DNA from 3 places in the Comamonas sp. MYb21 genome. Region 2 is predicted to be linked to each of the others. Evidence: predicted binding sites of a transcription regulator. Region 2 holds the regulator's gene; each other region holds the start of a gene.
The links. The regulator sigma-54, encoded in region 2, starts transcription at its own class of promoters, with help from an activator protein. The targets are predictions, from matches to a motif close to TGGCANGNAANCTGCTTT.
Positions count from the first base shown of each region.

Region 1: a site for sigma-54 is predicted at 3,938-3,955, ahead of hydA (dihydropyrimidinase). Genes of this name have one in related genera too.
Region 3: a site for sigma-54 is predicted at 2,942-2,959, ahead of WH367_RS08685 (pilin). Genes of this name have one in related genera too.

Region 1 covers NZ_JBBGZC010000004.1:209,710-216,892, reverse strand. Annotated here, with positions in the region: gene WH367_RS07685 (amino acid ABC transporter permease) at 1-564, opposite strand, end outside; gene WH367_RS07680 (amino acid ABC transporter ATP-binding protein) at 561-1,358, opposite strand; gene WH367_RS07675 (transporter substrate-binding domain-containing protein) at 1,399-2,253, opposite strand; gene hydA (dihydropyrimidinase) at 2,421-3,893, opposite strand; gene WH367_RS07665 (VOC family protein) at 4,041-4,460, opposite strand; gene WH367_RS07660 (threonine/serine dehydratase) at 4,552-5,586, opposite strand; gene WH367_RS07655 (N-carbamoyl-D-amino-acid hydrolase) at 5,586-6,599, opposite strand; gene WH367_RS07650 (aspartate/glutamate racemase family protein) at 6,748-7,183, opposite strand, start outside.
Region 2 covers NZ_JBBGZC010000011.1:210,623-217,805, reverse strand. Annotated here, with positions in the region: gene argS (arginine--tRNA ligase) at 1-488, shown strand, start outside; gene WH367_RS17865 (SPOR domain-containing protein) at 515-1,219, shown strand; gene WH367_RS17860 (thiol:disulfide interchange protein DsbA/DsbL) at 1,276-1,920, shown strand; gene lptA (lipopolysaccharide transport periplasmic protein LptA) at 2,031-2,699, shown strand; gene lptB (LPS export ABC transporter ATP-binding protein) at 2,723-3,499, shown strand; gene WH367_RS17845 (RNA polymerase factor sigma-54) at 3,605-5,212, shown strand; gene WH367_RS17840 (aspartyl/asparaginyl beta-hydroxylase domain-containing protein) at 5,286-6,209, opposite strand; gene WH367_RS17835 (hypothetical protein) at 6,341-7,093, opposite strand.
Region 3 covers NZ_JBBGZC010000005.1:86,634-93,816, forward strand. Annotated here, with positions in the region: gene WH367_RS08670 (M48 family metalloprotease) at 1-826, opposite strand, end outside; gene moaC (cyclic pyranopterin monophosphate synthase MoaC) at 1,027-1,518, shown strand; gene WH367_RS08680 (hypothetical protein) at 1,545-2,285, opposite strand; gene WH367_RS08685 (pilin) at 2,346-2,876, opposite strand; gene WH367_RS08690 (FHA domain-containing protein) at 3,189-3,836, opposite strand; gene WH367_RS08695 (TerC family protein) at 4,136-4,819, opposite strand; gene sucD (succinate--CoA ligase subunit alpha) at 4,932-5,828, opposite strand; gene sucC (ADP-forming succinate--CoA ligase subunit beta) at 5,845-7,005, opposite strand.

The DNA of each region.
Region 1 (7,183 bases), on a different contig from region 2:
TGCGGCCTGCGCATTGCTCAGAATTTCCCCCAGGGCAACGATCGAGCCCAGTGCGGTGTTCTTGGTCGTCGAGATCACGCGGTTGGTCAGCGGCGGTACCGCGCGGCGCAGCGCCTGGGGCAAGACCACCCAGCGCATCGCCTGCCACCACGACAGGCCGGTGGAGCGCGCCGCCTCGGTCTGGCCTTTGGGCAGCGAGGCCATCGCCGACCAGATGCTTTCTTGCGCATAAGCGGCCAGCACCATCGACAGGCTGACCCAGGTCGCAGCAAAGGCCGATAACTCCAGCCCCAGGGTCGGCAGGCCAAAGTACAGCAGGATGAGCACCACCAGCGGTGGCAGCGAGCGCATCACGTCCGAGAAGATCACAGTGGCTGCCGTCAGCCAGCGCAGCTGCAATGCGCGGCCAATCGCCATGGCCAGCCCCAGTGCCAGACCGGTGATGACGACCGCTATGCCGACCCCGATGGTGACCAGCATGCCACGCGCGATGTCGGCCCAGTATTCCTGCGCGATGGCCAGGTTGAAAAAGGTGAATAAAAAACCGCCACTGGACTCGCTCATAGGCTGCCACCTGCGCCAGTGGGTGCCTGCAATGCAGCGACTTTGACTCCATTCGTGCCATGCATGTAGCGGCCTACAAAGCTGCGGGTGCGCTCTTGCTGCGGGTTCTCAAAAATCTCAGCCGGAGTGCCCGCTTCGGCGACCACGCCGCCGTCCATGAAGATCACGCGGTCAGCCGCTGCGTGGGCAAACGCCATTTCATGGGTCACGACCAGCATGGTCATGCCTTCATCGCGCAGCGCGCGCATCACCTGCAGCACCTCGTCAACCAGCTCCGGATCCAGCGCGCTGGTGGGCTCGTCAAACAGCATCACCTGCGGCTTGAGTGCAATGCCGCGCGCGATGCCCACGCGCTGCTGCTGCCCGCCGGAGAGCTGGCTGGGAAACGCGCTCGCCTTGTGGGCCAGACCCACTTTGGCCAGCGCCTCCTGGGCAATGGTCTCGGCCTCGGCTTTGCTTTTTTTCTGCACCTGGCGCAGTGCCAGGGTGATGTTTCCCAGCACGTTCAGGTGGGGATACAGGTTGAAGTGCTGGAACACCATGCCGACGTTTTGGCGCACCTGGTTGACATCGACATCGGACCGCATGATGTCCTGGCCGTTGATGACCACCTGGCCGTCGCTGGGCTCTTCCAGCCGGTTGCAGCAGCGCAGCATGGTGCTTTTGCCAGAGCCAGAGGGTCCGATGACGCACACCAGCTCTGCCGGGTACACACGCAAGTTCACACCACGCAAGACGTCCAGCGAGCCGTAGGATTTGCGCAGTTCAACAAGTTCAAGAATGGGGGCGCTCATAGGTCCTCAGCACTTCAGGGTTATCACAGCCATCGCGTGCTTACGAGCACTTCGGCTTAACGGGGGTGGCGTCGTAGTTCTCGGTGCCGGGCACGCCGTGGCCTGGGCTGACGGTGCGCTCCACGCTGTTGGCCGCAGGTGAGTAGCCATACCATTTTTCTGCGAGCTTGGCGATCGTGCCATCGGCCTTCATGCACTTGAGCACGTTGCTGACCTGGTCACGGCCGGCCTTGTCGTCGAGGCGGAAGGGAATCGCCCAGACCAGCCCGGTCTTGATGGTGTAGCCCGCCTGCAGCGCAGGCGATTGTTTGACGGCCCAGCCCGCCACTGTGCTGCCGGTCAGGTTGTAGTCGGCACGCTTGGTCAAGACGGCCTGAATCGCATCCGCGTTGGAGCCGTAGACGAAGTACTTGAAGCCGTACTTGTCGGCGTTCTCTTTGGCCCAGGCGTCGTAGTTCGAGCCCTTGTTGACCGCCACGACCTTGTCTTTCAGCGCCTCCAGCGATTCCAGCGCGGCTGCGTTTTTGCGGCCCATGAAGGTGTAGTTTGTCTCGGTGTAGCCCTCGGTAAACAGCATGGCTTTGGCGCGTTCAGGCGTGACCGTCACAGGCGCGAGCAGAAACTCGTATTTGCCGCTGTTGAGACCCGGCACCAGGCCCGAGAATTCGGTTGCATCAATGCTGAGCTTGCGGCCCAGGCGCTTGGCGATTTCTTCGCCCATGTCGACGTTGAAGCCTTGCAGGCCGCCACCGATCTTGACCATGGCCTGCGGGGCAAAGGTGGGATCCAAGGCGGTTTTCAAAGGCGCAGCAGTTTGTGCCTGGGCGGCGCTGGTCAAAGCCAGTGCCAGTGTCAGCCAGGAGGCGCGAGCGAGGGTATGGGCAAGGTTGTTCATGGGCGGAGTTCGTTCATTCATGGATGAAAAGCCATCACTGGCTGGGCCTGAGTAGCTTGGGAGCTTGAGAAAATTATTGGGCGCATTGGCCAAGCTGTCGCCTGCCGTTTTATCGGTATGCCTTAACCTGTTGTTAAGGGCCCGCCAAAGTCGACGTCATCTGGCACTCAATACTGCTGCCAGGCCTTGCCTTTGAGCCCCAGCCATTGCGAGGCATCAGAGGGCTTGGGCTGCTGGGCTGCTTGCACAATGGGCTCGGGGCATTCGCAAGGCAGGAACTGGCCACGGCCACGCTGGGCCAGCAGCTGGGCGTTCTCGACCACCACCTCGCCACGGTTGATCACAGTAATGGGCCAGCCGTTGACCACACGACCCTCGTAAGGCGTGTAGCCAACCTGGTCGTGCAGGTCGCTCCAGCGCACGCTGCGCTGGGCTTGGGGGTCCCAAATCGCAATGTCGGCATCCAGGCCGATGGCAATATCGCCCTTGCGTTTTTGCAGGCCATACATGTATGCATGGTTGGTGGCAGTAAGACGCACAAATTCTTCGGGCGTGAGGCGGCCAGTCAGCAGGCCTTCGGAGAACAGCAGCGGCAAGCGCAGCTCCAGGCCGGGCACGCCATTGGCCATTTCCTTGAAGGTGGTGGCATCGCCCTTGGGCAGCTTGCCGCTTTCATCGAACTTGTAGGGCGCGTGGTCAGAGCTGTAGATGCCCAGGGTGCCGTCCAGCAGGCCTTGCCAGACCTTGTCTTGCGCGGCCTTGTCGCGCACCGGTGGGCTGCAGCAGAATTTTGCGCCTTCCAGACCCTCCTGGTCCATGTCTTCTGCGGTCAGGAACAGGTATTGCGGGCAGGTCTCGGCATGCACTTTGCTGCCCAGTTGCCGGGCACTGCGAATCACTTCAATCGCTTCGGGGCCTGAAATATGCACCAGCAAAATCGGCACATCGAGCAGATTGGCCAGCTGGATAGCACGCGAGCTGGCTTCGATTTCTGCAATCGCATCGTGGGCCACGCCGTGGAATTTGGGCGCCGTGAGGCCCTTGTCCAGCAGACGGCGGGCGATCCAGCGGATCACGTCGTGGTTCTCGGCATGCACCATGACCATCGCGCCTTCGCGGCCTGCGACTTCCAGCACATCCAGCATCTGGAAGTCGTCGATCTTGAGCTTGTCGTAGGTCATGTAGACCTTCAGCGAGGTGATGCCCTCTGCAATTGCACGTGGCAAATCCTGCTCCAGCATTTGCGGGGTGATTTCGGACAGGATCAGGTGAAAGCCGTAGTCGATCACCGCTTTCTCGGCCGCCAGCTTGGCGTAGGCAGCGACCATCTCGGGCACTTGCTGGCCTTTGTGCTGCGCAGCAAACGGGATCACGCAGGTCGTGCCGCCGAACGCGGCCGAGACCGTGGCGCTGTAGAAATCATCGGCACACATCACCCCGGAGCTGGATGCCTGTTCAATATGGGCGTGGCTGTCGATGCCACCGGGCATGACCCACAGGCCTTGTGCATCAATGTCACGCCGCCCTGCTGGCAGGTTCTCGCCGATGGCGGCAATGGTGCCGCCCTGAATGCCGATATCGGCCACAAAGGTGTTTTGGGAGGTGCTGATACGGCCGTTGCGGATGGTCAGATCAAACATGGCGTCGTTTCTTTCTCTAGCTAGGTTCACACATGCGCTGGTTGCAAGCGGGCTTCATGCCAACCTGCACCGGATTGGTGCTCAGCGCATTGGCTTTGGTGCGTGGAGCGGCTTTGGGGCAGTGTTTTTGGGAACCTCAATACATTCTTAGTGCGCGTAGATTTGCGCTTCCGAGCGGAAGCCTTTGACCTCGATTGGATTGCCAAACGGATCACGAAAGAACATGGTCCATTGCTCACCGGGCTCGCCCTCAAAGCGCACTTGGGGCGCGAGCACAAACTCCACGCCGGCGGCTTGCAGGCGATCGGCCATGGCGCGCCAGTCGGGGTAGAGCAAGATGATGCCGAAGTGCGGCATCGGCACCATGTGCTGGCCGACCTTGCCGGTGTTGGCCGTGGCAAAGGGCTCGCCCAGGTGCAAGGAGATTTGGTGGCCGAAGAAATCAAAATCGACCCAGGTGTCGGTGCTGCGGCCTTCGACGCAGCCGAGCACGCCACCGTAAAAGGCGCGGGCCTGGTCCAGGTCGCGGATGTTGAAGGCAAAGTGGAAAGCGGAAGGTAGATTCATGGTGCATGGACTCTGGAAATAGCTGGACGGTGCGGGCGCTGGCGAATGCATGGAACGCAAGAGCAGGCCCGCTCGGGATGTGGCGATGGCATCAAGCCAGGGCCTGGCTGAGCAAAGGCAGGTCGACATTGGCCCCTGACAGCACAACCACTGCACTTTGGCCCTCTAGCGGCAGCTTGCCTGCGAGCAAGGCTGCCAAGGCGACTGCGCCGCCGGGCTCGACCACCAAACGCAGGTCTTCGATCGCAAAGCGCATGGCGGCCAGCACCTCTGCGTCGCTGACGCTGACGGCCTGGCTCAGGCGCAGGCCATTGATCGCATAAGGCAGCTCGGCCGGTGTGACGGCCTGCAAGGCGTCGCAAATCGAATCGGCCGATTTGGGATTGCTCTGGCGCGTGCCACTGGCCAGTGAGCGCAGGGTGTCATCAAACGCAGCCGGTTCCACGGCGACGCGGCGGGTTTGCGGGCTCAAGGCGGCCAGGCTCAAATTGCAGCCCGCCATCAGGCCGCCACCGCCACAGGGAGCGGCAAACAGACTAAGTTGCGCCAGGTCATCGGCTGGCAAGTCCTGCAAGGCTTCGAGCGCGACCGTGCCTTGGGCGGCCAGCACTTCGGGAAAGTCGCCCGGCGGGATCAGGGTCGCGCCGGTCTCGGCCAGCAACTGCATGCCAATCTCCTCACGGCTTTGCGTCATGCGGTCGTAGTGCACCACGTTGGCGCCCTGCTCCAGCGCCTTTTTGACCTTGTTCTTGGGCGCATCCGCAGGCATCACAATCGTCGCCTGCACGCCCAGCGTGGCAGCGGCCCAGGCAATTGCCTGGCCGTGGTTGCCCGTAGAGTACGCAATCACGCCGTTGTGGCGCTGCGCTTGGCTGAGCGACAAGATCGCATTGAAGGCACCGCGCAGCTTGAAGGAGCCGGTGATTTGCAGGCATTCGGGCTTGAGCCAGATGCGTGCACCCGTGCGTTCGCTCAGGCTGCGCGAAAACAGCAAAGGCGTGCGGCGTATATAGGGTGCAATGCGCTCGGCGGCCAACTCAACATCGGCAAACGTGGGCACACGCATCGCGCCAAACAACGCATGCGCGATGCTGCTGGGCAGCTCGGCCAGGCTGGGCGCATTCATCAGTTCTGCTCCTGGGCGACGGCAGCGCCTTGGGGCTGCCAAACGGCAGGGGCTGTGCTGCCGGTCTGGTTGGTGAGGCGCTGGTAGGCTTCGAGGCGGCGGTGCTGCGCAAAGTTGAAGATGGTGGTGCGGCCCAGCTCGCACATCGCAAGGTTGCAGTCGGCCACGACCAGCTCGTCGTCCCAGCTGGTGGCCATCGCCATGATCTCGCCTTGCGGGTTGACGATGATCGAGTGGCCCATCAGCTCAAAGCCATCTTCATTGCCGGCCTTGGCCACGCCAACACCAAACGTGGCATTTTGGTAGCACCCGGCCTGGATCGACAACTGCGAGTGGAAGTTGCGCAGATGGTGGGCTTCAAAGCCACGGTTTTCCTGGTTCACGGCCGGGGTGTTGTAGCCCAGCATGACCAGTTCGACCTGCTGCAGACCCAGCTCACGCCAGGATTCTGGCCAGCGGCGGTCGTTGCAGATCAGCATGCCCATGTTGACGCCTTCCACCTCGCCCACCGGGGCGCGGGTGACCGGAAAGCCCAGGTTGCCCACTTCAAAATAGCGCTTCTCCAGGTGCTGCACCTTGCGGATGGTGGAGAACTCCTTGTGGCCGGGCAGGTGGACTTTGCGGTACTTCAAAATGACCTCACCCGACGGTGCAATCACCACCGAGGTGTTGAAGCGGCGCTTGCGCAGCACGCCGGTTTCATCGGCCTCATGGGCGATCTCGGCGTAACCCAGGTAACAGGTGATCCCGTAGCGCTTGATCGCATCGAACAGCGGCTGGGTGGCGGGCGATGGCAGGGTTTCTTCATACCAGTTGTCGGCTTGGTCGAGGTCTTCGACATACCAGCGCGGGAAGAAGGTCGTGAAGGCCAGCTCAGGGAACACCACCACATTGGCGCCGCGCTGGTAGGCGCGCTCCACGAGGCGCACCATGCGTGCAACGACCGAGTCACGGCCTTCGGCTTTTTGAATAGGGCCCAGCTGGGCGGCAGCCACGGTAATAAGACGCTTCATAGTTGTAGAACTCAAGTGCTAGGAAAACAAACAGGCCTGGTGTGACACGGCGGCGCAGCGCACGCCCAGGTCAAGCCATCAAAGTCAATCCAAGGGGAAAAAGGGTGCAAGGGCTTGTGCCCATGCCGCTAGGGTGGCGGGCAGAGGCCTACCAGCCCAGCCGCGCACGGCCCAAGGCCATCGCAGCAGCTGCTTGGGTGGGTTCGACCACCGGCACGCCAGTGGCTTCAGCCAGTGCATCGCGGTAAGAGGCCATGCCTGCACAGCCCATCACCAGCACGTTCGCGCCCTGCTCGCGCACCAGGCGCTGCCCCACCTCGACCATGCGCGAGAGCGTGCGTTCCTGGTCGGCCAATTCAGTCACGCCCAGGCCGATTGCAGCTTCGCCAGCAATGCGGCTGCTGATGCCCATCGCACCGTAGTTGCGCATATGGCGGGCAATCGAGGTTTCCAAAATCGCAATCACGCCCACCCGCTGGCCCATCGACAGGGCCGTCAGCATCGCGCACTCGCTGATGCCCAGCACCGGCACGCCACGCGGCTGCATGGCCTCGCGCACGGCGTACAGGCCGGGGTCGCTAAAG
Region 2 (7,183 bases):
TCGAGTGGACCAGCAAGGATGCGGTGCGCTTTTTCCTGCTCTCGCGCAAGCCCGATACCGAGTACACCTTCGACGTCGACCTGGCCGTGGCCCAGAACAACGACAACCCGGTGTTCTACGTGCAGTACGCCCATGCGCGCATCTGCTCGGTGCTGCGCGGCTGGCAGGAGCAGGGCGGCGCTGGCCTGCCTGCGCTGAGCGGCATCGACCTGGGCGCGCTGCAGGGCCCGCAGGCCCAGGCACTGATGCAGATGCTGGCCCAGTACCCCGAGATGCTGAGCAACGCCGCCGCTGGCAATGCGCCGCACGATGTTACGTTCTATCTGCGTGACCTGGCCTCGGCCTACCACAGCTACTATGATGCAGAGCGTATCTTGGTGGATGACGAAGCCACCAAACTGGCCCGTCTGGCACTCGTGGCAGCGGTCGCGCAGGTGCTGCGCAATGGCCTGGCCGTGCTGGGTGTGAGTGCACCAGAGCGCATGTGATTTTGCGAACAAAGGTAATAACTGCAATGCGACGACATCAACGTGGTGGAACCATCCTGGGCCTGATCCTGGGGCTGCTGGTGGGCGTGGGCGCGGCCTTGGCCGTGGCCGTGTACGTCACCAATGTGCCGGTGCCGTTTGTCAACAAAGGTGGCGTCAAGGGCGAGGCCAAGGACAAGGCCGAGGCGCAGCGCAACCAGAACTGGGACCCGAACTCGCCGCTCTATGGCAAGAACCCCGCGCGGGCACCAGCGGCTGTGGCGCCGGCCGCGCAGGGCGTGGTGGTGCCAGAGCCGCCGCGCACCGTGGCTGACAACGCCACCCCGCCGGTGGAAAACAAGCCCGCCAAGCCCGAGGTGGTGCTGCCCGATCCGGCCAAGCCTGCCGACAAGCCAGCAGACAAGACCCAGGTCGCCAAGCTCGATCCCAAGGCCGGCCAGGGCGCCGATCCGCTGGGCGATCTGGCCAAGTCGCGCAGTGCCGATGGCACCGACGGCTTCCAGTACTTTGTGCAGGCCGGCGCTTTTCGCAGCCAGTCCGATGGCGATGCACAACGCGCCAAGCTGGCGATGATGGGCTGGGAAGCGCGTGTGAGCGAGCGCGAAGTCAATGGCCGCACGGTATACCGGGTGCGCGTGGGCCCATTCAACAAGCGCGATGATGCCGATGGCCTCAAAGGCAAGCTCGATGGCGCCGGCGTGGATGCGCAAATCGTCCGCGTACAGCGTTGAACTTTTGGCGGTGCAGGACACTCCTAACCGCAACTTGTCACTGGAGTTAACAAAACATGAAACGTCGTGAGTTTTCCACTTTGGCGGCTTCCGCTACTGCCGCTTCCGCGCTGAGCCTGCCTTTCGCTACTGGCGCCAACGCACAGGCCAAGTTCAAGGAAGGCAAGGACTACCTGAAGCTGGCCAAGCCCGTCACCCCCGATGCGCCCGCTGGCAAGGTCGAGGTGATCGAGTTCTTCTGGTACAGCTGCCCCCACTGCAATGCCTTCGAGCCGCAGTTTGAAGCCTGGGCCAAGACTGCCCCCAAGAACCTGCAGATCCGCCGCGTGCCCGTGGCCTTCAACAACACCTTTGTGCCCCAGCAAAAGATCTACTTTGCGCTGGAGTCGATGGGCCTGATCCCTGACGTGCATGTCAAGGTTTTCCGTGCGATCCACGTGGAGCGCCAACGCCTGAACAAGGACGACGAGATCTTTGCCTGGATGGACAAGAACGGCGTGGACCTGGCCAAGTTCAAGGAAGCCTACAACTCCTTCAGCGTCGCAGGCCAGGTGCGCAAGGCCACCCAGCTGCAAGAGTCCTACGGCGTCGAAGGCGTTCCATCGCTGGGCGTGGCGGGCAAGTACTACACCGACGGCACCCGTGCCGGCTCGATGAGCAACGTGCTGCAAGTGGTAGAGTTCCTGGCGGCACAAGGCTGAGCGGCCTCCCCAACGCTTTAGACAAAGCCCGCACGCGCGGGCTTTTTTGTGCCAAAAACGGCCCAACGCTCCAGCATGGCTACAATGGGGCAGAGCAAGATTCATGCCTTATGAGACACCGTATTTTTAACACTTTGTTGGTGGCAGTGGCCCTGGCCGTGCCGCTGCTGTCGCACGCCGAGCGTGCAGACCGCACCAAGCCCATGAACATCGAGGCGGACGATGGCCGCCACGATGAACTCAAGCAGACCAGTGTCTTCACGGGCAATGTGGTGGTGACCAAGGGCACCATCATCATCCGTGGCGCGCAGCTGACCGTGAGCCAGGACCGCGACGGCTTCCAGCACGGCGTGGTCACCGCTGCGCCGGGCAAGCTCGCGTTCTTCCGCCAAAAGCGGGATTCCGCCCCTGGCGCGCCCGACGAGTTCGTCGAAGGCGAAGGCGAGGTCATCACCTATAACGGCCGCGACGACACCGTGCACTTTGAGCGCCGTGGCGAGCTGCGCCGCTACCGCGAGACCACGTTGACCGACCAGGTCAGTGGCCCGCTGATCGTCTACAACAACCTGAGCGACACCTTCACGGTCTCCGGCCAAAAGGGTGCCCAGGCGGCGGCCGATCCCAAGCCCGGCGCGCCCAAGAAGGACCGCGTGCGCGTGATCCTGACGCCCAAGGCCGACGGCAAGGCGGACGACAAGGCCAGCGCCCCGGCCAAGCCCGCTGCCGATGACAAGACGCCATTGCGCCCCAGCACCCAACTGAACGACGGAGCCAAGTAACCGTGGCAGAAAACTCGTCGACCATTTCCGTCAATGCCCGGGTCGCCAACAGCGACCACCGCAGCCAGCTGGAGGTCTTGCACCTGGAGAAGTCCTATGGCAGCCGCAAGGTGGTCAAGGATGTATCGCTGTCGGTGCGCAAGGGCGAAGTGGTGGGTTTGCTCGGCCCCAATGGCGCGGGCAAGACCACCTCGTTCTACATGATCGTGGGCCTGGTGCGCAGCGATGGCGGGGATATCCGCATCGATGGGCAGTCGGTGGCCAATATGCCGATCCACCAGCGCTCGCAGCTGGGCCTGTCCTACCTGCCGCAGGAAGCCTCGATCTTTCGCAAGCTCAGCGTGCAGGACAATGTGCGCGCCGTGCTGGAGCTGCAAAAGGATGAGCATGGCAAGCCGCTCTCGCGCGCCGAGGTCGAGCGCCAGCTCACCGCGCTGCTGCAGGAGCTGCGGGTCGAGCACCTGCGCGAGTCACCGTCGGTGGCGCTGTCCGGGGGCGAGCGCCGCCGCGTCGAGATCGCCCGTGCACTGGCCACCCAGCCCCGTTTTATCTTGCTCGACGAGCCCTTCGCCGGCATCGACCCCATCGCCGTGATCGAGATCCAGCGCATTGTCGCCTTCCTCAAGGAGCGCGGCATTGGCGTGCTGATCACCGACCACAATGTGCGCGAAACCCTGGGTATCTGTGACCATGCCTGCATCATCAGCGATGGCAAGGTGCTGGCCGCCGGGACGCCGCAAGAGATTGTGGAGAACGCAGAGGTCCGGAGGGTGTATCTGGGTGAACATTTCCGTATGTGACACCGCACGCCTTGGCGGGCGTGCCAGCCAAGCTACCGACCCGCGCTGCGGGCCCGGTAGGGCTGATCTGTTGCCAACTGCCGCAGCCGCTGCAAAGGCGCAGCCATGATGCCGTCGCTGTCGCTGCGCGTATCGCAGAACCTGACCCTAACGCCCCAGTTGCAGCAGTCGATTCGCCTGCTGCAGCTGTCCACGCAGGAGCTGACGCAGGAAGTCGAGCAGATGCTCGACGAAAACCCGTTTCTGGAGCGCGAGGGCGAAGAGGCCCCCGAGGCCGAAGCCGGTAAAGACGCCGCTGAATCTGCCGAGGCTGCAGAAGCAGCCGACAAGGCTGCCGATACTGCTGCCAGCGCCGACACCAGCAACAGCAGCGATTTCGAGCCCGGAACCTCCGACCAGCCGCTGGATTTTGCTGCGGGCAAGGAAACCGGCGTCGATGCCGAGGCCGCTGCCGGCGATTCGGCATCGGACTGGGAAGAGTGGGGCGGCGATCTGCCCGCCCGCTCCAGCGCAGGCGATGATGACGACGAGACGCCGATGTCCGACCGGCGCAGCGAGCACCTGAGCCTGCAGGATGTGCTGCACCGCCAGGCCTTGTCGCTGCGCCTGTGCCAGGAAGACCGGGCCGCGCTCTACTTTCTGATCGAATCGCTGAACGACGACGGCTACCTCGAAGAAACGCTGGCCGAGCTCGCGCAAAGCTTTGGCGATGCTTCGGACCCCGAGCGCTACGAGGCGCTGCTGCACCACCTGACCGTGGCGCTGCGCTTGCTGCAAAGCCTGGAGCCGATTGGTGTGGGCGCGCGCAACCTGTCCGAGTGCATGCAGCTGCAGATCAAGGCCCAGCAGCGCCTGTTGGATGAAGAGGGCTCGGACACGCCCGAGGCCGATGCGCTGGCGCTGGAGACTGCCTTGCTGGTCTGCCAGGAGTCCCTTGATCTGCTGGCGCGCCGTGATGTGCGCAAGCTGGTGCAGCTGACCGGTTGCAACGAGGCGGCGGTGCGCAGCGCGCTGGCGCTGATCGCCAAGCTCGAACCCCGCCCCGGCCGGCCCTATGCCGATGTGGACCGCAACACCATCATCCCCGATGTCATCGTGCGACCCAGCAATGAGCGCGGCCTGCCGGTGCCCGGTTTCAGCGTGCAGCTCAATGCCGAGGTGATGCCGCGCCTGCGCGTGCAGGATGTCTACGCCAATGCCTTGCGCAGCCACAAGGGCAGCGAAGGCCATGGCGCACTGCAGCAGCGGCTGCAGGAGGCGCGCTGGTTCATCAAGAACATCCAGCAGCGCTTTGACACCATCTTGCGCGTCTCGCAGGCCATCGTCGAGCGCCAGCGCAATTTCTTTGTGCATGGCGAGCTGGCGATGCGCCCCATGGTGCTGCGCGAGATTGCCGACGAGCTGGGCCTGCACGAATCCACCATCAGCCGCGTGACCACGGCCAAGTACATGGCCACGCCCCAGGGCACGTTTGAGCTCAAGTACTTCTTTGGCTCGGGCTTGGGCACCGAGACCGGCGGCAGCGCGTCGAGCACGGCCGTCAAGGCGCTGATCAAGCAGCTGCTCGACGAGGAAAGCGCGAAGAAGCCGCTGTCGGATGCAAAGATCGCCGATCTGCTGCAGGCCCAGGGCATTGAATGCGCGCGCCGCACGGTGGCCAAGTACCGCGAGGCCATGCGCATCCCGCCCGCCAGCTTGCGCAAGGCGCTGTAGCCAAAGTCTCAGCCACCATAAAAAAACCGCAGCTGCCTGGGCACTGCGGTTTTCGCTTGTGGAAGCTGCCGATTTACTTCGGCCACAGCCACCAGATGAACAAGGCCAGTACGGCCAGCATCAGGCCGAACTTGGTGAGCTTGTAGGCGGTCTTGTTCCAGGCCTTGAAGCGGCGGCGGTACTGGCCCATGTAGAACGAGATCTTGAAGATGCGGCTGATGAAGCCGCGCGGATCGCCTTCGTTGTTGGGCGAGCTGGCAGCAGCCACCACATGCGTGCCCAGCCAGCGGTTGAGCCACTGCGCAAAGCCATTGGTCATCGGGCGCTCGACATCGCAGAACAGCACGATGCGGTTGCCTTCGGAGCCGTTCTCGGCCCAGTGCATGAAGGTCTCGTCAAAGATCACGCCTTCGCCCTCGCGCCAGCTGTAGGGCGTGCCATCGACCTCGATCATGCAGCGGTCGTCATTGGGCGCCAGCACAGCGAGGTGGTAGCGCAGCGAGCCGGCATAGGGGTCGCGGTGCAGGTTGAGCTTAGCGCCGGGCGGCAGCTCGGCAAACATGGCGGCCTTGATGCCGGGGATGGCCTGCACCAGCGCCGTGGTCTTGGGGCAGAGCTCCATCGCAGACGGGTGGGCCTGGCCATACCACTTCAGGTAGAAGCGCTTCCAGCCGGTCTTGAAGAAGGAGTTGAAGCCCGCGTCGTCGTTGTTGGCCGCCGCCTTGATCTGCATGGCCTGGTGCAGGCCGATGGCCTCTTCGCGGATCTCGCGCCAGTGGGCCTGCAGCGGGGCCAGGTCGGGGAAGGTGCTGGTGGGCAGGTAGGGCGTGCGCGGTACCTTGCTGAACATCAGCATGAACACATTGAACGGCGCCGTAAAGGTGGAGTGGTCAAACAGCTGGCGCAGCAGCTTGTGCCGCACCTTGCCGCGCAGGTGCATGTAGAGGCCGCAGCCAAAGAAAAGCAGCACCAGGGCCAGAACGATGATTTTTGCCATAGACAGCGATTTTAGCGACTGCGCTGTGGCGGCTGTCTGCGCAAGCGCAAACTGGCGTGCGGCAAGGGCTGCCGGGCGGTTTGATGGCCTGCTGGCAGCAGGCCTATTGCAGCCGTCCCAGGGCCGCGCGCTTACTTGGGCTGGGCGGCGAACGCGGTTTTCAGGCGCTGCAGCATCTCGCGGTTGAGCTGGCGCTGCTGGCCGCTCCAGTGCGTCATCGCCTTGTTCAACTCGGCCTGCAGCGCATTGGCGGTCTGCCAGTCGCCCTGGCCTGCGGCCCAGATCGCGTACTCGGCCATCACATCAAAGCTGCCCGAGTGCTGGCGCGCAAAGTCAAAGCTCTTGCGCGCCATCGCCTGGTCGCCCAGCTGGGCATAGGACTTGGCCACCAGCAGGCCCACGGCCTCGGCGCGGAAATGCACATCGGCCTGGGCAATCACGCGCAGCTGCTGCAGCGCCTGCTGCGGATGGCCGGCCTGGTAGGCCGCTTGCGCAGCGCCCCAGCGGATATCGAGGTCGTTGGCAAACGGGCCCTTCATGCTGGCCTCGAAGTGGCCAAAGGCCTGTTCGGCCTGGCCATTGGCCAGCAGGGCCTGGGCCAGGCGGATCTGGTTCTGCGCGGTGGGGCTGTAGTCGTAGGCGGCCTGGGCTTCGCGCACTTCGCGGGTCGGGTCCAGCGCCTTGACGGCATTGCTCGCCAGGCTGCGGGCATGGCGCTGCAGGCGCGAATTGGGCAGGTAGATGGCAAAGAAATACACCACGCTGCCCAGGAAGGGGAAGGCCAGCAGCACAAACAGCCAGTAGTTGTTCTGGCCGCTGCGCACGGCGTGGACCGCAAAAAACAGCGCAATGATGACGTGTACGCCGGCTCCGAGGTAGGGCATCCGCATTCTCTCTGAGTGATGGAGGGGAAGGGCGGCTGCACCGAGGGCTGCGGCCCGCTCTGGGGCCAGACTATAGCAGCCAGCCACCCG
Region 3 (7,183 bases), on a different contig from region 2:
TCATCTGCGCCACCATGCCCGTGTCCTGCGGTTTGCGTGCAGCGCCAGCGGGCAAGCGCGACTGCATGTCGGCAATGCGCTCCGTCGTCAGCGGGTGGGTGCGCAAGTAGGGCCAGCTGCCGTTGTCGTTCATCCGGTTGGCTTGTTGCAGCTTCTCGAACATGCTGACAAAACCTGCTTGCGAGTAGCCGGCAGGCGGCATCAGGCTCATGCCGGTGCGGTCCGCCTCGCGCTCCATATCGCGTGAGAAGTTCAGCTGCGACTGGATGGCAGCGGCCGAACTGCCCACCATCAGCGCCTGGGCCGCAGCCGGGTTCTTGCTGGCCGCCAACGCGCCCAGGATCATGCCGGCAATCATCACCGGCGTCATGCGCGACTGGCGGGCCAGCATGCGCGCAATATGGCGCTGGGTGATGTGGCTCATCTCGTGGGCCAGCACCGAGGCCAGCTCATCGCGGCTGCCGACAACGCCCACCAGGCCGGTCTGCACACCCATAAAGCCGCCTGGCAGTGCAAAGGCGTTCACGGTGGCATCCTGGATCAGCATCACCTGCCAGGCAAAACGCTCTTGAAGCTCCGATGTCAAGGTGCCGCGCTGCCGCGCTGCCAGCATCAGCTCCTGCCAAATGCCGTTGACGTACTCATACAGAATCGCGTCATCGAGAAACTGCGGATCGCGGTAGATCTCGCGTGCAATGTCATCGCCCAGGCGCCGCTCCTCGCTGGTGGTCATCTCGGCGCCCTCGCCCATCGCCGGCAAGCTGGTGTCGGCCCGCGCCTGCATGGGGGCCAGAGTGGCCACCGCAGCCATATGGGTGGCCAACAATGCACATGCTGTGCGTTTAAAAAACCATGTATTCATTCAAAATTCCGTGCGGCAGCAGATGCTGAATCTGAATCAAGCCAGAGGGTGACCAGAGCGGGCTCCTTGCCATCAAGCCTTCAGCCCAACACGTATGATGAAGCACCACTGCACAAGTTGCACCCTGTATTGCCGCTTGTGACGTATTGAACACGGAAAGCACCATGACTGAACTCACCCATTTCGACGCCCAGGGCCAGGCCCATATGGTCGATGTAGGCGCCAAGCCTAACACCCATCGCATTGCGATTGCGGAGGGCTTTATCACCATGCAGCCGGCCACCTTGGACATCATCGCCGCCGGCACCGCCAAAAAAGGAGATGTGCTGGGTATTGCACGCATTGCCGGCATCATGGCGGCGAAGAAGACCAGTGAGCTGATACCGCTGTGCCACCCGATTGCGCTGACCAAGGTGGCGGTGGATTTTGAGCTGTTACCCGAAAAGAACGCTGTACGTTGCGAAGTCAGAACAGAAACTGTTGGGCCTACTGGCGTGGAGATGGAGGCCTTGACCGCAGTTCAGGTCGCACTGCTGACTGTTTATGACATGTGCAAGGCGATAGATAAGGGGATGGTAATGAGCTCAATTCTTCTTTTGACGAAACAAGGTGGCAAAAATGAAAGCCATTTGTCAAATAAAATTAGTGATAAATAAAATTAATGATTTCACAAGATTTTTTGTTAGAAAAATCCATCTAAATTCATGAATGCAATCGGCTTTGCATTTTTATCATCCAAAAAAATTACCCAGTCCAATTTTTTCTCACTGACCAATGGCAGCCAGCGGGCACTGGCGTTAGCTCTTATGGAAAATTCTATTTCCTTGACTTTTTCTGGAAATTTCTCTATGAGAGTCTCCAGCGGCTTGGTACGCTCTAAAATAATTTTAGAATTATCATAATAATCTGTCCACTGACTAGGCTGACGACTGGCTTGCTGGCCATTTATATCCGAATATATTCTTTTCCATTTTTCGCCGTTGCTTCCAGCAGGCCTCAAAAAAACCACTTGCGGCTGACTAAAACTCCAAATACTGGTCCATCCAGGAAATATATTTTCTTCTTGTCGATCTAACTCAGCGAAAGAAAGTACACGTATCCGATCTACTTCAAAAACCATGACAACGGGGCGTGCATAACTCATAACAAACAAACCGTACCCAACCCCAAAAATTTGCAGCACAGCAATAACGGCAATATCTATTACTAACGAAAGCCTTTTTTTCTTTTTATCGAATACAAAGAACGTCAAGAAAGGACCACAAATGAAACCAACTAGCAAAAACAAGAAAAATAAGCCATTCGCATCCATCAATGAGAAAAAAGACCCACGAAACCAATAATGCTTTACCAATATTAACAAAGGTAAAATTATCGACATTGTTATACCAAAATGGATTGCCGCAGCTCTAATTTTACTCATTTAACTGAACTTCAAAAAAAAGCCCGCAGTTAGCGGGCTTTTGCTATTAATTAAAAATAATTAACGGCATTCGGAAGGTGCATATTTCGCGGGCAGTGGATCATTAGGGATTACCTTATTACCCAAAGCACGAGTTGTAGCGGTGGTGTCTGTAGTAGATGTACAAGCCCAGTCAATGGCACCAGTTGCACCAGACACCAACGCAACACCATTAACGTTAGGGGAATAGTTCACATTCTTTGCAGCAGCATCGGTTGGCAAACCGGAAGTGGCAGCAGCAGCAGTAGTTACCGTAATCACACCAGTAGCGGTATCAATGTTAATACCACCAACGTACTTACTGGTCTTTTCAGCAGCAGGGCGATTATTATATTCTGTGGCTGCCGCAGTTACGCCTGCGAGGTTGTCACTTTGGAACGCTTCGCTAATCAAGCTCTTGGGCGAACTTGCAGCAATCATGACTTCGGTCACTTTACCGCGGACGGTGTAATCTTGGTAAGCAGGCAGTGCCACAGCAGCCAAAATACCGATAATCGCCACAACGATCATCAGTTCGATCAGGGTGAAACCCTTTTGCATAGTACGCAGCATGTTGAATCCTCTCTATGTAACCAGTGATTAGGTAGCCTTGTCGAGCGACTTGGCATGGATCACTTAATGCAAGTGCTGTGCCAACTTTTGGCGTCTACGCATTTCGCGGCCTCGGCTGACAAAAATGCGGCGTTTTGTTAACTTATTGTGCAAGACGTTCATAAATGTCAGCGAGCCAAGATTTCTGCCATTTTTGTCACCCGATGAACGACTGTGCATGCTAAGAGCATGGGAAGCAGAAACAGAAACGGCACCCAAAGGTGCCGCAGCATTTGTGTAGGCCCTGTCTATGCAAGCCCAAGACCCAGAGCCCTAAGTCCAAAACTCATAAGCCATCCCCGCCAGCTCAATCCGATCCCCCTTGTGCATCGACAACCCCACGCCATTCAGCGCTTGGCCGTTCAGCACCACATCCGCAGACCCATCTACCTTAGTAGCGATATAGCCCTTACCGCGCTTGGTCAGCGCAGCGACGGCGATCCCAGGGCGGCCAACGGTGGTGACGACCTTGGACAGAATGATGTCTTCGCTGGCGCCGCTGACGGCGCGCAGGTAGGGGCTGGGGGTGTAGGGCTGCTCTTCGGCAGGGGGGAAGTCGGCGGGGACCGTGGGGCTGTCTTCGCCGTGGTCGGCATGGGCGGGCTTGGCGGTCAGGCTGCCGGCTTCGCTGGCATGCATGTAGTGGCTTTCGGGCACGAGAGAGTTCATCAAAAAGCGGATGCGGCATTTGCCGATGTCCAGCAGGTCGCCGCTTTGCAGCACCTGGCGGCGCACCTTGAGGCCGTTGACCTTGGTGCCATTGGTGCTGCCCAGGTCTTCGACGACGACGATGCCGATCTTCTTCTCATAGGTGAAGGCCACATGCTCGCCGCTGACCGCCATGTCGGTCAGCACGATGTCGTTGGTGGAACGGCGCCCCAGGGTGGCCCTGGACTCCGTCAGCATGTAGTCCTGGATCACCACTCCATCTAATGAAACTATGAGTCTTGGCATATTGATAAACCTCGTCTCGATTATATGCACATAAGCTATACAAATGACATTTTCGATACGCGGTTGACAAAGGATCACGATGTGTTGGGTGCTACCGGATTTTGGTTACGGGTTTACCCTTGACTCCTCTCGATGGCTGATGCCGATCAATGCGTTGGCTGCTGCAGGCGCTGTTTCCTCTTGACGAAGCACCATCTCTGCAGCCCTGCGCAGAAATGCAAAAAGCGCCCGAAGGCGCTTTGTGTTGGGCTGAGAGGATCAGCCGCTCAGTGTGCAGGCGCGGTATTGCGCTTTTGCAGCCACAGACCCAGGCCCACCACCAGGGCGGCGCCAGCGGCAGCTGCCAGGTAGTGCAGCGCAGGGTTGGCTGCTACAAAACCATGCAACAGCTTGTCGTTCATGATGGTCTCGCCGCCTACCCAGCCGATGAGGCCGGCGCCCAGGATCACGATGACCGGGAAGCGCTCCATCAGCTTGATCATCAAGGTGGAGCCAAAGACCACCAGCGGGATCGAGATCGCCAGGCCCAGGATCAGCAGCAGCATATTGCCGCCGGCAGCAGCCGCCACGGCAATCACGTTGTCCAGGCTCATCACCAGGTCGGCGATCAGGATGGTGCGGATGGCGGCCATCATCGTGCCGGTGCCCTTGCCCGCGCCCTCTTCTTCGTCATGGCTGGTGAGCAGCTGCAGGCCAATCCACAGCAGCAGGCAGCCGCCAACGATCTGCAAGAAGGACAGCTCCAAGAGCTTGGCGGCGACCACGGTCAGCAAGATGCGCAGCACCACGGCGGCACCGGAGCCGAACATGATGGCTTTTCTTTGTTGTTCAGGGGACAGGGAGCGCGCTGCGAGCGCGATGACAACGGCGTTGTCGCCCGAGAGAATGATGTTGATCCAGATGATCTTGACCAGCCCGATCCAGAAGTCGGGATGATTGACGTAATCCATGTTGCGCTCCGTAGTTATTAATAAAGACGCCAGACCTGAACGATCTGGCGTCTTCTTTTTATGGAGTACGCAGTTTAGCGGGGCACGCAGCCCCTGGCATGCGTAATTTTGCTTACTTCAGCAGGCCTTGCAGCAGGCGGCCCATTTCGGATGGGTTGCGGGTGATGGTGAAACCGCACTCCTCCATGATGGCCAGCTTGGCATCTGCCGTGTCGGCGCCGCCGGAGATCAGCGCGCCAGCGTGGCCCATGCGCTTGCCGGGAGGGGCAGTCACACCAGCGATGAAGCCCACCACAGGCTTCTTCATGTTGGCCTTGCACCAGAGCGCAGCTTCGGCTTCGTCTGGACCGCCGATTTCGCCGATCATGATCACAGCGTCGGTGTTCGGGTCGTCGTTGAACGCCTTCATCACGTCGATGTGCTTGAGACCATTGATGGGGTCGCCACCGATACCGACAGCCGACGACTGGCCAATGCCCAGCTCGGTCAGTTGTGCCACGGCTTCATAGGTCAGCGTGCCCGAACGGCTCACCACGCCGATGCGGCCTGGCTTGTGGATGTGACCGGGCATGATGCCGATCTTGATTTCACCGGGGGTGATCAGGCCTGGGCAGTTAGGGCCCAGCAGCAAGGTCTTCTTGCCGCCAGCCGCTTCCTTGGCCTTCATCTTGTTGCGCACTTCCAGCATGTCGCGCACGGGGATGCCTTCGGTGATGCAGATGGCCAGGTCCAGGTCGGCTTCCACCGCTTCCCAGATGGCAGCAGCAGCGCCAGCAGGCGGCACATAGATCACGGACACGGTGGCACCGGTGTCCTTGGCAGCATCCTTGACCGAACCGTAGATAGGGATGTCGAAAATCTTTTCGCCAGCCTTCTTGGGGTTCACGCCAGCGACGAAGCAGTTCTTGCCGTTCGCGTATTCCTGGCACTTTTCAGTGTGGAACTGGCCGGTCTTGCCCGTGATGCCTTGGGTAATGACTTTGGTGTCTTTATTGATATAGATAGACATGTGTGTTCTCCAGGGCTTACTTCACTGCGGCAACGATCTTGGTGGCGGCTTCGGCCATGGTGTCGGCCGAGATGATGGGCAGGCCCGATTCGGCCAGCATCTTCTTGCCCAGCTCTTCGTTGGTACCCTTCATGCGCACGACCAGTGGCACGCTCAGGTTCACCGCCTTGCAAGCGGTGATCACGCCGGTAGCGATGGTGTCGCACTTCATGATGCCGCCGAAGATGTTGACCAGAATGCCCTTGACCTTGGGGTTCTTGAGCATGATCTTGAAGGCTTCGGTGACCTTCTCGGGGGTGGCACCGCCGCCCACGTCCAGGAAGTTGGCAGGCTCGCCGCCGAACAGCTTGATGGTGTCCATCGTAGCCATGGCCAGGCCAGCGCCGTTCACCAGGCAGCCGATGTTGCCGTCCAGGCTGATGTAGGCCAGGTCGAACTTGGAAGCTTCCACTTCAGCAGGATCTTCTTCGTCCAGATCGCGCAGGGCCACCAGTTCTGGGTGACGGAACAGTGCGTTGGGGTCGAAGTTGAACTTGGAGTCCAGTGCAATCACGTTGCCCTTGGAATCACGGTTGAGCGGGTTGATTTCAACCAGCGATGCGTCCGTGTCCATGTAGCACTTGTACAGCTTTTGGCAGATATCGATGAACTGGGCCACCGAATCAGCAGGCATGCCGATGCCCTTGGCCAGCTCTTCACCATTGGCTTGCGTGAAGCCGGCAATGGGGTCGACCAGCACGGTGATGATCTTCTCGGGAGTGCTGTGCGCCACTTCCTCGATGTCCATGCCGCCTTCGCTCGAAGCGATGAAGGCCACCTTCTGCGTGCCACGGTCGGTCACGGCAGACAGGTAGTATTCCTGCTGGATGTCGGCACCGTCTTCGATGTACAGGCGGCGCACCTTCTGGCCTTCAGGGCCGGTCTGGTGGGTCACCAGCTGCATGCCGAGGATTTGCTCGGACAGCGCCTTCACGTCGTCGATGGTCTTGGCAACCTTCACGCCACCGCCCTTACCGCGGCCACCTGCGTGAATCTGGGCCTTCACCACCCACACGGGGCCGCCCAGCTTCTGTGCTGCTTCCACTGCTTCTTGCACAGTGAAGGCGGGGATACCGCGCGGAACGGGCACGCCGAACTGACGCAAGATTTCCTTGCCTTGGTATTCATGAATTTTCATGATGTCTCTCAGTAAAACAAAATGGGAAAAAACCCGGCGGCCGAGCGCGCAGAACAAAGAACTCGCAAACAAGGCAGAAGGCCTGGCAGTCCGCGAATTTACCATGCTGCACTGCGCCATGGGGGGCAGCGCCTGCAGGAGCCCCAATGCGCTTCCGGGGTTTGTCGGCCGCCGGAAT